Roseiconus lacunae: one gene and its partners. The protein of the gene in region 2 binds, or shares a complex with, the protein of the main gene of each other region. Links are inferred from orthologs where the notes say so. Each region holds a gene or a part of one and is shown on either strand. Other genes may lie near its edges.

The links.
Region 1: the proteins of accD (region 2) and accB are in contact, whole or in part, in a solved structure (PDB 8UXZ), measured with the Escherichia coli proteins. The link is inferred for Roseiconus lacunae from one-to-one orthologs.
Region 3: the proteins of accD (region 2) and accC are in contact, whole or in part, in a solved structure (PDB 8UXZ), measured with the Escherichia coli proteins. The link is inferred for Roseiconus lacunae from one-to-one orthologs.
Region 4: the proteins of accD (region 2) and FYC48_RS16695 are in contact, whole or in part, in a solved structure (PDB 8UXZ), measured with the Escherichia coli proteins. The link is inferred for Roseiconus lacunae from one-to-one orthologs.

Annotation. Positions count from the first base shown.
Region 1 is NZ_VSZO01000001.1:817,658-820,432, reverse strand. What follows is about bases 1-2,725. They hold accB (acetyl-CoA carboxylase biotin carboxyl carrier protein), read right to left. Parts: upstream 1,745-2,725; coding sequence 1,256-1,744; downstream 1-1,255. Other genes in these bases: FYC48_RS02820 (M24 family metallopeptidase), read right to left, coding at 1,786-2,725; accC (acetyl-CoA carboxylase biotin carboxylase subunit), read right to left, coding at 1-1,249. Outside these bases: more of FYC48_RS02820, read right to left, coding at 2,726-2,775. UniProt on the Escherichia coli protein: This protein is a component of the acetyl coenzyme A carboxylase complex; first, biotin carboxylase catalyzes the carboxylation of the carrier protein and then the transcarboxylase transfers the carboxyl group to form malonyl-CoA.
Region 2 is NZ_VSZO01000001.1:468,814-471,714, reverse strand. Bases 14-2,864 are described here. They hold accD (acetyl-CoA carboxylase, carboxyltransferase subunit beta), read right to left. Parts: upstream 1,932-2,864; coding sequence 1,095-1,931; downstream 14-1,094. Other genes in these bases: FYC48_RS01630 (FAD-dependent oxidoreductase), read left to right, coding at 2,596-2,864; FYC48_RS01640 (serine/threonine protein kinase), read right to left, coding at 158-1,084. In the rest of the region: more of FYC48_RS01630, read left to right, coding at 2,865-2,901.
Region 3 is NZ_VSZO01000001.1:818,538-821,406, reverse strand. Bases 51-2,869 are described here. They hold accC (acetyl-CoA carboxylase biotin carboxylase subunit), read right to left. Parts: upstream 2,224-2,869; coding sequence 877-2,223; downstream 51-876. Other genes in these bases: FYC48_RS02820 (M24 family metallopeptidase), read right to left, coding at 2,760-2,869; accB (acetyl-CoA carboxylase biotin carboxyl carrier protein), read right to left, coding at 2,230-2,718; FYC48_RS02835 (MraY family glycosyltransferase), read right to left, coding at 51-875. Also shown: more of FYC48_RS02835, read right to left, coding at 1-50. UniProt on the Escherichia coli protein: This protein is a component of the acetyl coenzyme A carboxylase complex; first, biotin carboxylase catalyzes the carboxylation of the carrier protein and then the transcarboxylase transfers the carboxyl group to form malonyl-CoA.
Region 4 is NZ_VSZO01000012.1:99,391-102,406, forward strand. The notes cover bases 28-2,993. They hold FYC48_RS16695 (acetyl-CoA carboxylase carboxyltransferase subunit alpha), read right to left. Parts: upstream 2,017-2,993; coding sequence 1,039-2,016; downstream 28-1,038. Other genes in these bases: FYC48_RS16690 (CvpA family protein), read left to right, coding at 61-660; FYC48_RS16700 (serine/threonine-protein kinase), read right to left, coding at 2,023-2,970. UniProt on the Escherichia coli protein: Component of the acetyl coenzyme A carboxylase (ACC) complex. First, biotin carboxylase catalyzes the carboxylation of biotin on its carrier protein (BCCP) and then the CO(2) group is transferred by the carboxyltransferase to acetyl-CoA to form malonyl-CoA.

The DNA of each region.
Region 1 (2,775 bases), 350 kb from region 2 along the record:
TGGAAATCCCCTCGGTTTGAATTTCTGCCAGGGCTCGTCGCATCGTCGCGATCGCTTCTTCACGCGTCGGGCGATGGACGATCAGTTTTCCGATCATCGAGTCATAGTGGGGCGGCACGCAATAGCCACCGTAGACGTGCGAATCAAAGCGAACGCCCAATCCACCGGGAGCATAGAACTTGTTGATCATGCCCGGATTGGGCATGAAATTCTTGTCGGGGTTTTCGGCGTTGATCCGGCATTCGATCGCATGACCGGTGACGGTGATCTCGTCTTGTGCGAACGAAAGCTTTTCACCGGCGGCGACACGGATTTGCTCTTTGATCAAGTCAACTCCGGTGATCATTTCTGTCACGGGGTGTTCGACTTGGATCCGCGCGTTGACTTCGATGAAGTAGAAATCGTCGTTTTGGTCGACGATGAATTCAACCGTTCCGGCGTTGCTATAGTTGGCTCCGCGGATCATCCGCACGGCGGCTTCGCAAATGGCGTTGCGTTTTTCGACCGGCAGGTTGGGGCTGGGCGCCTCTTCGATCAGCTTTTGGTGGCGGCGTTGGACGCTGCAGTCGCGTTCGAAGAGGTGGCAGACGTTACCGTGTTGGTCGGCGATCACCTGAACTTCGACGTGTCGCGGCGAGGTGATGAAGCGTTCTAAGTAAACGCCGCCGTTGCCGAACGCGGCCTGCGCTTCGGTGCGGGCTTGGGTGAGCGCTTTTTCCAGCGAATCGGCATCTTCGGCGACCCGCATGCCTTTGCCACCACCACCGGCGGTTGCCTTGATCAGCACGGGAAATCCGATCTTGTTTGCCGTTTCGATCGCCTTACTGTCGTCCTCGATCAGGCCATCGCTGCCGGGGACAACGGGGACATCATTGGCGATCGCCATCGAGCGGGCGGTGTTTTTGTCGCCCAACTTTTCCATCGCGTCCGGGCTAGGGCCGATGAATTCGAAGCCGCTTTCCCGGCAAACTTCGTTGAAGTGTGCGTTCTCGGAGAGGAAGCCATAGCCGGGATGGATCGCGTCGGCCCCGGAAACCTCGGCAGCCGCGATGATCTGGTCGATCTTCAGGTAGCTTTCGGCGCTCTTCGCTTCGCCCACGCAGTAGGCTTCGTCGGCCAACTGGACATGCATGGAATCTTTGTCGGCGGTGCTGTAAACGGCGACCGAACCGATTCCCATCTCTCGCAGGGCGCGGATCACTCGGACCGCGATTTCGCCGCGGTTGGCGACTAATACTTTTTGAAACACGGTGAATTAGTTATTCGGTTGGATGCGAATCAAGGGCTTGTTGAAATCGACGGCTTCTTGGTCGGAAACCAGGATCTCGACGACGCGCCCGCTGCATTCGGCCGGGATTTCGTTGAACACCTTCATCGCTTCGATGATGCAGACAATCGTGTCGGCATTGATGTTCTGACCGACTTGGACGAACGGTTCCGCCTCGGGGTTCGGTTTGGCGTAGTACGTCCCGACCATCGGGGAATTGATGGTGATGGTTCCGTCATCGCCACCGCCCGCCGGTGCCGCCGCGCCACCGGCCGGGGCCACGGGGGCCGCCGGTGCCGCCATCGGAACCGCCGCCGGTGCGACCGGAATCGCAGTGCCACGGCCCAACTTAATTCGGTCGTCTCCTTGTTGGAGATCCACTTCGGTCAAGTCGTGTTCTTCCATCAACTTGACAATATCCCGGATGCGGTCGAGTTCAAAAACGCTCTCGCCGCTGGATTGCTTGCCTTTACTCATGCCTGTCTCGTCAGGTGAAGATCGTGTGATTGGCGGAGGTTTTACAGGATCAGATGACAATCATCGAGTCCCTTTGGAAATCCGCTGAGGACTTCATTTCCGTCTTCGGTGACCAGGATGTCATCTTCGATTCGGATCCCAAACTCCCCTTCAAAATACACCCCGGGTTCGACGGTGATCACCATCCCCGGCTGAAGAATGTCCTCGCTGACCCCAGATAGGCGGGGGGATTCGTGGATTTGCAGTCCCACGCCGTGCCCGAGTCCATGCACAAAATACTCGGCAAGTCCCGCTTTTTTTAGTACCGATCGCGAGGCTTCGTCCACCGATTTTGCGGTCGCACCGGGCCGGATCGCGTCGATCGCGGCGAGTTGAGAATCGAGCACCGCTTGGTATGCCCCCGCAAATTTCGCCGGCGGATTGCCGTAATGAAAACACCGCGTCAGGTCGCTCGCATAGCCACCCAGTTTGGTGCCCCAGTCGATCAGCAGCGTCGAATGGTCACCCAGAACGGTCTGGTCGGGACTGTAGTGAGGCTTCGCACCGCCTGGGCCGGCCCCGATAATTGGGTCGAAACTGAAACCCGTCGCGCCGAGTCTTCGGATGGTCGATTCCAATTCGTACGCGACCTCGAGTTCCGTCCAGTCTGGCCCGAGCTTGGCGAGCACCGATTGTAACGCCCGCTCGTTAATCCGGACCGCACTGCGAAGCACTTCGATCTCTTCGCTGTCCTTGATCATCCGTTGCTTCAGCAAGACGCCGCTGGTATCGACCCACTCAATTTCGGGCAGTTTTGACTTGATCGCGTTAAACCCGGCGACGGTCATGCTGTCCGACTCGATTGCGATTTTCTTTGCCCCCGATCCGGCTAACACGTCGGCGGTAAAGGCGTCGGGACGCTGTGACGGCGACTTGATTTCGTAACGCAAGCCAGGGCATTCTTCGTCAAGTTGTTCCTTATATCGGCCGTCGCTCAGCATCAACGCCCCGCTGCGGCTGATCAACAGTGACGAACTGTCGCCGGTGAAACC
Region 2 (2,901 bases):
CCGTCCAAGCCAAGCTTTTGCAAGACAGCTAAGAACGATAAATCACCGGCGGTCGGCCGGCGTGGAGGCTTGGCGTTTGAAGCGCGACGTCGCCCCGAGCCCTTCTAGACGGCGGTGTCTGGCAACGGGCTGAAACGGCGCCCGATAGCCGGTTCGGCTAGTGAATCGGGCTGGCCGCCCCGTCTTGATAGACTTCCTTGACGCGTGAGAGCGCCTGGATGAAGTGCTCGATCGTGGGGGTGCGTTCGTCGACTTTCGGTTCGATCATTTGCATGATCGCCCGCGAGAGGTGCGGATTCACATTCTGGCACGCTTCACCGAGTGGCATCGGAGGCGACGTATCATGATGGAGCGCCGCCCGGCCGGTGACTTCCTCACCTTGCCAGGGATGCCGAAACGCGATCAGGCAGTAATACGTTACTCCGAGTGAAAACAAGTCGACTCGTTTGTCGGTCGCCCTTCGACGAACGATTTCCGGTGACATGTACAACGGCGTCCCGGTGCGATTCCCCGGAGCCATGTACGGGGGTAAGGCGGGGACGGTCAAGCCAAAGTCGATCAGTTTGACGTCTTCACGATCCGGGGTCAGGATAAAGTTTCGCGGGCAGATGTCGCGGTGGATGAATTCCATCGAATGGACATACCGTAGCGCTTCGGCCATCGACTGAATCAGTTCTAAACGCCGTCCTTCGACGTGCTCTTCCTGCTTCTTGACGATGATGTTCTGCATACTCGGCCCGGCGATATACTCCATGATTAACACCGGATTTCCGGTGGTGGAGACGCCGACTTCGTAGGTTTCGACGACGTTGCGATGACGCATCTTCATCGCGATTTCGCCTTCGGAAGGCTTTTTCAAATGGCGGAAGCGTGCTTCAAATGCCTCGACCTTTTCCGGGTCCAAGACCTTCACGCCGACGATTCTTCCGTCGTTGTGTAGGTCCTTGGCCGCGAAGAACTTTGCCATCGTCCCGGTGACCGCCGTTCGCTCTAGCGCGAAGCGTTCCTTGAGATCGATTCGGCCGCCACCGCCAGATTTGCCGCTGCCGCCAAGCATCGATTTGACGGAATCAAAAATGCCCATCGAGTGTGGCCTACTTACCGCAGTAATCGATCGCGCGGGCGATTTCAGTTTTGAGGTTCTTGCGAGTCACGATGCGATCGATGTAGCCGTGCTCGAGCAAAAACTCACTGGTCTGAAAGCCTTCGGGCAGTTCGATCCCGATCGTTGCCTTGATCGTCCGCGGACCGGCAAATCCGATCAGGGCTTTCGGTTCGGCAAACACCAAGTCTCCCAGTGACGCGAAACTAGCCGCGACGCCACCCATCGTCGGATTGGTCAGGACGCTGATAAACAACCCGCCCGCCTTGTCGTACTTGGCAAGCGCCGCGCTGACCTTGGCCATCTGCATCAACGAAAGGATCCCTTCGTGCATCCGGGCACCACCACCGCTGGCACTGATGATGATCAGCGGTAAATCTTGGGTCGTCGCATGTTCGATCAGTCGGGCCAGTCGCTCGCCGACGACCGATCCCATGCTGCCCATGATGAAAGCGCTGTCGGTCACCGCCAACGCCACCCGACGGGCACGGATCATGCCGGTTCCGGTCAGTGCCGCGTCGGTCAATCCCGTGCGTTTTTGCTCGCCTACCAAGCGGTCGGCGTAACGTTTGCGGTCGGAAAACTCCAGCGGATCGGTCGGCCGCAAGTGTTCGTTCATCGGTTCGAACGTGCCTTCGTCGATCACTTGTTTGATTCGGTCGGTCGCCGAAACGTAAAAGTGATGCTCACACTTGGGACAGACGTTCAGCCGTTGTTCGACTTCCTTCTTGTAAACACTGGTCCCGCAACCAGGGCACTTCAACCACAATCCTTCCGGGACGCCACGTTTCTTGGTCGGCCCCGTGGTTCCTTCTGTCGATTCGGGCATCTTGCGGCTGGACTGTGTTTTGCTGGATGAAGTTTTGCTGGATGAAATTCGGTTGGACGAGTTCGGGCTGTCCGATTTGGAACTGGTTTGGGAATCGAGTGTCGCCATACGCAATTATGAAGCCGGGAAGACTCGGTCACGGCGGCGAGCCACGTCATTCGATCGGAGCCGCCAAGCCGTCGGGAATTTTTCTTGAATCATGCTAAGAGACGGACCAGTTTAGCTGAACCCGGCCATTTTCTCAGCCCCAAAACAGCCGGCCCCGCCGTTCGGGGAGTCCGCCACCGGTTTCGCCCGCTGCAGCTCGGCCGACAACCGGGTTCCCTGACAAGCTTTTCCGCCGAAAACGGTGTATCCTATCGAAGCAAACGCAGTGGCTGACGCGGCGTTTCAGTTTGAATTCAGGATTTCGCAGGACGCTGGGCCGAAAACCTTGGCTTTTTAATTTCATCCGAAGTGCGACGAACATAGTCGCCTTTTGCTCCGCAAAAGTAGCGATGACGTGCGCAGCTTTCACGGAGTGAAAGGTGACGATGGGCTGGACCGAAAGCCTCGGCGGCTTCCGCTACGGGGCGAAATCTGAATTTGAATCAGGCACAAACGCTTGTGGGTCACCGCCGCAAAATTTGCTTCCCTAAGATTCCTTCCCCTACTCACCCCTCCCATGATGTGTTTTCCTCAAACTTACGGTGGTTGGTTCTCCCGGACGGTCGCCGCTATCGCCGCCGTGACGTTGTTTGCGTCCGGGCAACTTCGCCAATCTGACGCGGCAGAAGTGTTCGTCGAATGCGAAAGTTTCGATTCGTTGGGAGGTTGGAAGCTGGACACCCAGTTTATCCAACAGATGGGTTCGCCATACTTGCTCGCCCATGGACTCGGCAAACCCGTCGACGATGCGGTCAAACAGGTCGAAGTCTCAGAATCTGGGACGTATCGGGTTTGGGTTCGCACGTTTGATTGGGTCGCCCGC
Region 3 (2,869 bases), 350 kb from region 2 along the record:
CACAACACCGTTCCCATGTCATACATCGGGATCAGCATCGCGCAGATCGGCGCGAGCACCGCATGGGGGCGTGGTTCGGATGCGAAGGTTGCCATCAACATCGATACCGCGATCAGAAATCCCACCAAATAGCTTCCGCCATCACCCATGAACAGCTTTGCCGGCGGTCGGTTATGCCAAAGAAACCCCAGCAGCGAACCGCAAACGCACAGCAGTAAACCGGCGACGAATAGTTGCGGTAAGCTACCACCGCTGCCCGGCGTGGTCAGCATCACCGCGGCCATCGACGCGGCGATGATCGCGGCGACACCACCGGACAACCCGTCCATGTTGTCAAGCATATTGAACGAATTGATCACCGCGACGATCCAGATCACCGACAACAAATTCGTTAGCGCCGGAGCCCCAATAAACGCGGTCAAGCCAAAGCCCATGACGTAGACCACAAACGCGGCGACGCCAAACTCGATCAAGAGACGCAATCCAACCGGGGCACCACGTCGATCGTCCCAGATCCCTAAAGCGAACAGCACGGTGCCGGCACCGAGTAGGCACCAAAGCTGGCCCAGTCGCGAGCGGATGCCGGAGAAAAAGACGGTGACCGAATCCGGCAGTCCCAGCGATTGATGGAAGCCGAGATCGATACCGCAAACGATCAGGGTGCCGCCAATCATCGGGAGGATGATCCCCAGCCATATCCCGATTCCACCGCCCAGCGGTGTGACGTTCGTGTGGGTACTGTGACCGCCCGGGTTGGCGATCAATCCGAGCTGACTTGCGAATCGGCGGACCGGGTACAAGCTGATCAGACTGATGATCAGCGGCGGAACCACCGCTAACCCGATCAGCCAACCGATCAACGCCGAATCAGTCAACTCAGTTGCCCATCAGTTCGCGTTCGACGAACTTGGTGTCGTGCTTTCCTTCGACAAACAGCGGGTGCTGCAGCACGACATCGTGGAACGGAGCGGTGGTGGAAATCCCCTCGGTTTGAATTTCTGCCAGGGCTCGTCGCATCGTCGCGATCGCTTCTTCACGCGTCGGGCGATGGACGATCAGTTTTCCGATCATCGAGTCATAGTGGGGCGGCACGCAATAGCCACCGTAGACGTGCGAATCAAAGCGAACGCCCAATCCACCGGGAGCATAGAACTTGTTGATCATGCCCGGATTGGGCATGAAATTCTTGTCGGGGTTTTCGGCGTTGATCCGGCATTCGATCGCATGACCGGTGACGGTGATCTCGTCTTGTGCGAACGAAAGCTTTTCACCGGCGGCGACACGGATTTGCTCTTTGATCAAGTCAACTCCGGTGATCATTTCTGTCACGGGGTGTTCGACTTGGATCCGCGCGTTGACTTCGATGAAGTAGAAATCGTCGTTTTGGTCGACGATGAATTCAACCGTTCCGGCGTTGCTATAGTTGGCTCCGCGGATCATCCGCACGGCGGCTTCGCAAATGGCGTTGCGTTTTTCGACCGGCAGGTTGGGGCTGGGCGCCTCTTCGATCAGCTTTTGGTGGCGGCGTTGGACGCTGCAGTCGCGTTCGAAGAGGTGGCAGACGTTACCGTGTTGGTCGGCGATCACCTGAACTTCGACGTGTCGCGGCGAGGTGATGAAGCGTTCTAAGTAAACGCCGCCGTTGCCGAACGCGGCCTGCGCTTCGGTGCGGGCTTGGGTGAGCGCTTTTTCCAGCGAATCGGCATCTTCGGCGACCCGCATGCCTTTGCCACCACCACCGGCGGTTGCCTTGATCAGCACGGGAAATCCGATCTTGTTTGCCGTTTCGATCGCCTTACTGTCGTCCTCGATCAGGCCATCGCTGCCGGGGACAACGGGGACATCATTGGCGATCGCCATCGAGCGGGCGGTGTTTTTGTCGCCCAACTTTTCCATCGCGTCCGGGCTAGGGCCGATGAATTCGAAGCCGCTTTCCCGGCAAACTTCGTTGAAGTGTGCGTTCTCGGAGAGGAAGCCATAGCCGGGATGGATCGCGTCGGCCCCGGAAACCTCGGCAGCCGCGATGATCTGGTCGATCTTCAGGTAGCTTTCGGCGCTCTTCGCTTCGCCCACGCAGTAGGCTTCGTCGGCCAACTGGACATGCATGGAATCTTTGTCGGCGGTGCTGTAAACGGCGACCGAACCGATTCCCATCTCTCGCAGGGCGCGGATCACTCGGACCGCGATTTCGCCGCGGTTGGCGACTAATACTTTTTGAAACACGGTGAATTAGTTATTCGGTTGGATGCGAATCAAGGGCTTGTTGAAATCGACGGCTTCTTGGTCGGAAACCAGGATCTCGACGACGCGCCCGCTGCATTCGGCCGGGATTTCGTTGAACACCTTCATCGCTTCGATGATGCAGACAATCGTGTCGGCATTGATGTTCTGACCGACTTGGACGAACGGTTCCGCCTCGGGGTTCGGTTTGGCGTAGTACGTCCCGACCATCGGGGAATTGATGGTGATGGTTCCGTCATCGCCACCGCCCGCCGGTGCCGCCGCGCCACCGGCCGGGGCCACGGGGGCCGCCGGTGCCGCCATCGGAACCGCCGCCGGTGCGACCGGAATCGCAGTGCCACGGCCCAACTTAATTCGGTCGTCTCCTTGTTGGAGATCCACTTCGGTCAAGTCGTGTTCTTCCATCAACTTGACAATATCCCGGATGCGGTCGAGTTCAAAAACGCTCTCGCCGCTGGATTGCTTGCCTTTACTCATGCCTGTCTCGTCAGGTGAAGATCGTGTGATTGGCGGAGGTTTTACAGGATCAGATGACAATCATCGAGTCCCTTTGGAAATCCGCTGAGGACTTCATTTCCGTCTTCGGTGACCAGGATGTCATCTTCGATTCGGATCCCAAACTCCCCTT
Region 4 (3,016 bases), on a different replicon or contig from region 2:
TTCTCTCGGGCCAGCTTTCAGGCCGCCCCCTGGAGCCCATTGGCAGGAGCCCATTGATCGATGCAACCCTACGACTATGTCATGCTAGCAATCCTCGTCGGCGCGGGCCTGTTTGGCGCCGTGAAGGGATTTGCATGGCAACTAGCATCGATCTCGTCGATTGTGGTCAGCTACTTCGTTGCGTATCGATTTCGCGAGCCGCTGAGTCAATCGATCGAGGCCGAGCCGCCTTGGGATCTATTCCTGGCGATGTTGATTCTGTTCATTGGCACATCGCTGGTGATATGGGTCGCATTCAACATGGTGCGTGAGACGATCGACCGAATGCGACTTAAAGAATTCGATCGTCAAATCGGCGCATTGTTTGGACTAATTAAAGGAGCGCTGTACTGCACGCTGATCACGCTGTTCGCGGTCACGCTAATGGGCGACGCGATCCGATCACAAATCGTCGCCAGCAACAGCGGACGCTTCATCGCTCGGAATCTAGACCGCAGCGAATCGGTGATCCCTCCGGAAGTCCATCACTTTTTGCAACCGTACTTGGAGCGATTCGACGCCGAATTCGAAAACGCTCCCGAGCAACCCAACGCGACACAGTCGGCCGCACAATCTGCGGCAACCATTCAGCGAAACGTCACGCAGTCGGCGATGCGATGAACAGACGCAGGGCACAGCAAAATCCACCGGCGCGGAACAGGCGATCGGCGCACGAACTTGCTCAAATACGGGAAAAATCGCACTGCGAATACAACATAAGAGTGATTATCGGACGTTGCAAATAGGGCGGTTTTGACCGGTTTGGCCAATTCCTAACCGACCTGCGACCATCCACGGTGGTCGTTCGTTGCTTCGCTGCCGAGCCAAACGCATGGACCTCGGCTGGCCTAAGACGCCACACTGGAATGAATACTCAGCCGCTAAACGGCCGGACACACAGATCACGAAAAACAACGCGACCGCCCCTGCGGCTTGGTTGTCGACAACCAAGCGCGGGCTGCAATTGCTTGGTTGTCGACAACCAAGCAAACGTCACGATCACGCCTCGGCAAGCTCAGCTTGCCCTTCCATAAACACGCCGATCTGACGAAATTTTTCGTAGCGTGAATCGAGCAACTCGTCGACCGATTTGGTCTCCAGATCGGCGAGCGTCTTCGCCAGGTACGACTTCAAACGCGACGCCATTTGGTGATGGTCACGATGTGCCCCACCGAGCGGTTCTTCGATGACATCATCGACGACACCCAATCGCTTCAGATTGTCGCTGGTGAATTTCAATGCCGTCGCGGCTCGCGGTGCGTGCTCGTGACTTTTCCACAAAATGCCCGCGCAGCCTTCGGGACTGATGACGCTGTAATAGGCGTGCTGCAAAACCGCGATCCGGTCACCGACGCCAATTCCGAGTGCGCCGCCGGACCCACCTTCGCCGATGACGACGCAGATGATCGGAGTCTTCAACTGGCTCATCTTGAACATGCTTTCGGCGATCACCTGAGCCTGTCCTCGTTCTTCGGCACCGACGCCCGGATAGGCTCCGGGTGTATCGATGAAGCAGATCAACGGCAGTTTGTACTTTTCCGCCAACCGCATCTTCGTCATCGCCTTGCGATAGCCTTCCGGATGGGCGCAGCCGAAGTGGCACGCGGCACGTTCCTTGAACGTTCGACCTTTCTGGTGTCCGAGCACCATGACCTTGAAGCGATCCAGCTTGGCAAATCCGGACAACATCGCGCGGTCATCACCGAAGTGCTTGTCGCCATGCAATTCGACAAAGTCATCGAATGCCAGATTCAAATAGTCTGCCGTATAAGGCCGATTCTTGTGTCGCGCCACCTGCACCGTTTGCCAGGGATCCAACCCCGAGTAAACGTCGCGCAATTGCTTGACCAAATCCAAACGCAGCGATCGCAACTCTGCCTCGGCAGATTCGTTGCGATCGGTTTGCCGTTCGAGCACATTGATGCGGTTTTCGGTTTCCGCAATTTCCAATTCAAAATCTAATCCGGGTCCGGCCATTTATTGTTAGTCCTGTTCGGGATCGAGTTCATCGGCGGTTGGTTTGCGGATCATATCGTCCGCACCGCGAATGCCTGGCAAGTGGTCAAACACGCTGACTTCGGGCTTGCGAGGCCGTTTGTTCCAAAGCTCCATGGAGCGAACTTCTTTCAGTACATCCCACATCGACTGGGGACGACTACCTGGCGACTTCGCCATCATTCGCTTGACAATATCGGCAAAGTCTTTTGAGACGTTGTTGTTGTAAGCGATCGGGCTAGGTACTTGGGCGTTGAGGTGTTTGTTGAGCAAATCGTTCGGTGTGTCTCCGGTGAACGGTGGCTTTCCGGTCGCCATTTCAAACAAGACACATCCAAACGAATAGATATCGGTTCGCTCGTCACAGACCTTACTGCGGATTTGCTCGGGAGCCATGTAGCTGCGAGTTCCCTTGGCGAGCCCACCTCGGTGGAACAGTTTTCCGAGTCCGGTTTTCTTTTTCTCGCTGATCGTGAAGTCAATCAGTTTTGTCTCGCCGTCGCGGCTGACCAAAAAATTATCCGGCTTGACGTCCAAGTGAATCCAACCTCGGGTATGCATGTAGTACAACCCTTCGCCGGCCTGCTCGATAATTTTGTTGAGCATGTAGGCGAGTGAATCCGGGCCGCGGCGCAGCGCCTGTTTGAGGTTCAATTCGCTGAATAGTTCGAGCACCAAGAACGGTCGCTCGTTGGCATAAAGATGGTCAAGGATCCGAATGATCCGCGGGCTGTTCTGCAGGTCTTGCCCGACGTTGTACTCGTGCTTGAGCAAGTTGACTTCGCCTTTGTCCTTGGCGACCGATCCCTTCAAGATTTTTAGCGCGTAGCGCTGATTGTCATTTTCGTCGATCGCTTCCCAGACTTCGGCGGTGGAGCCGGAACGGATGAGTCGGGCCAGGCGATAGGGGCCGAAGAAGTCTCGGGTCTTTGTCATTAGATTTCGGTGCGAAAAGCTCGTGCGTGATTCCGGCTCGTCATCA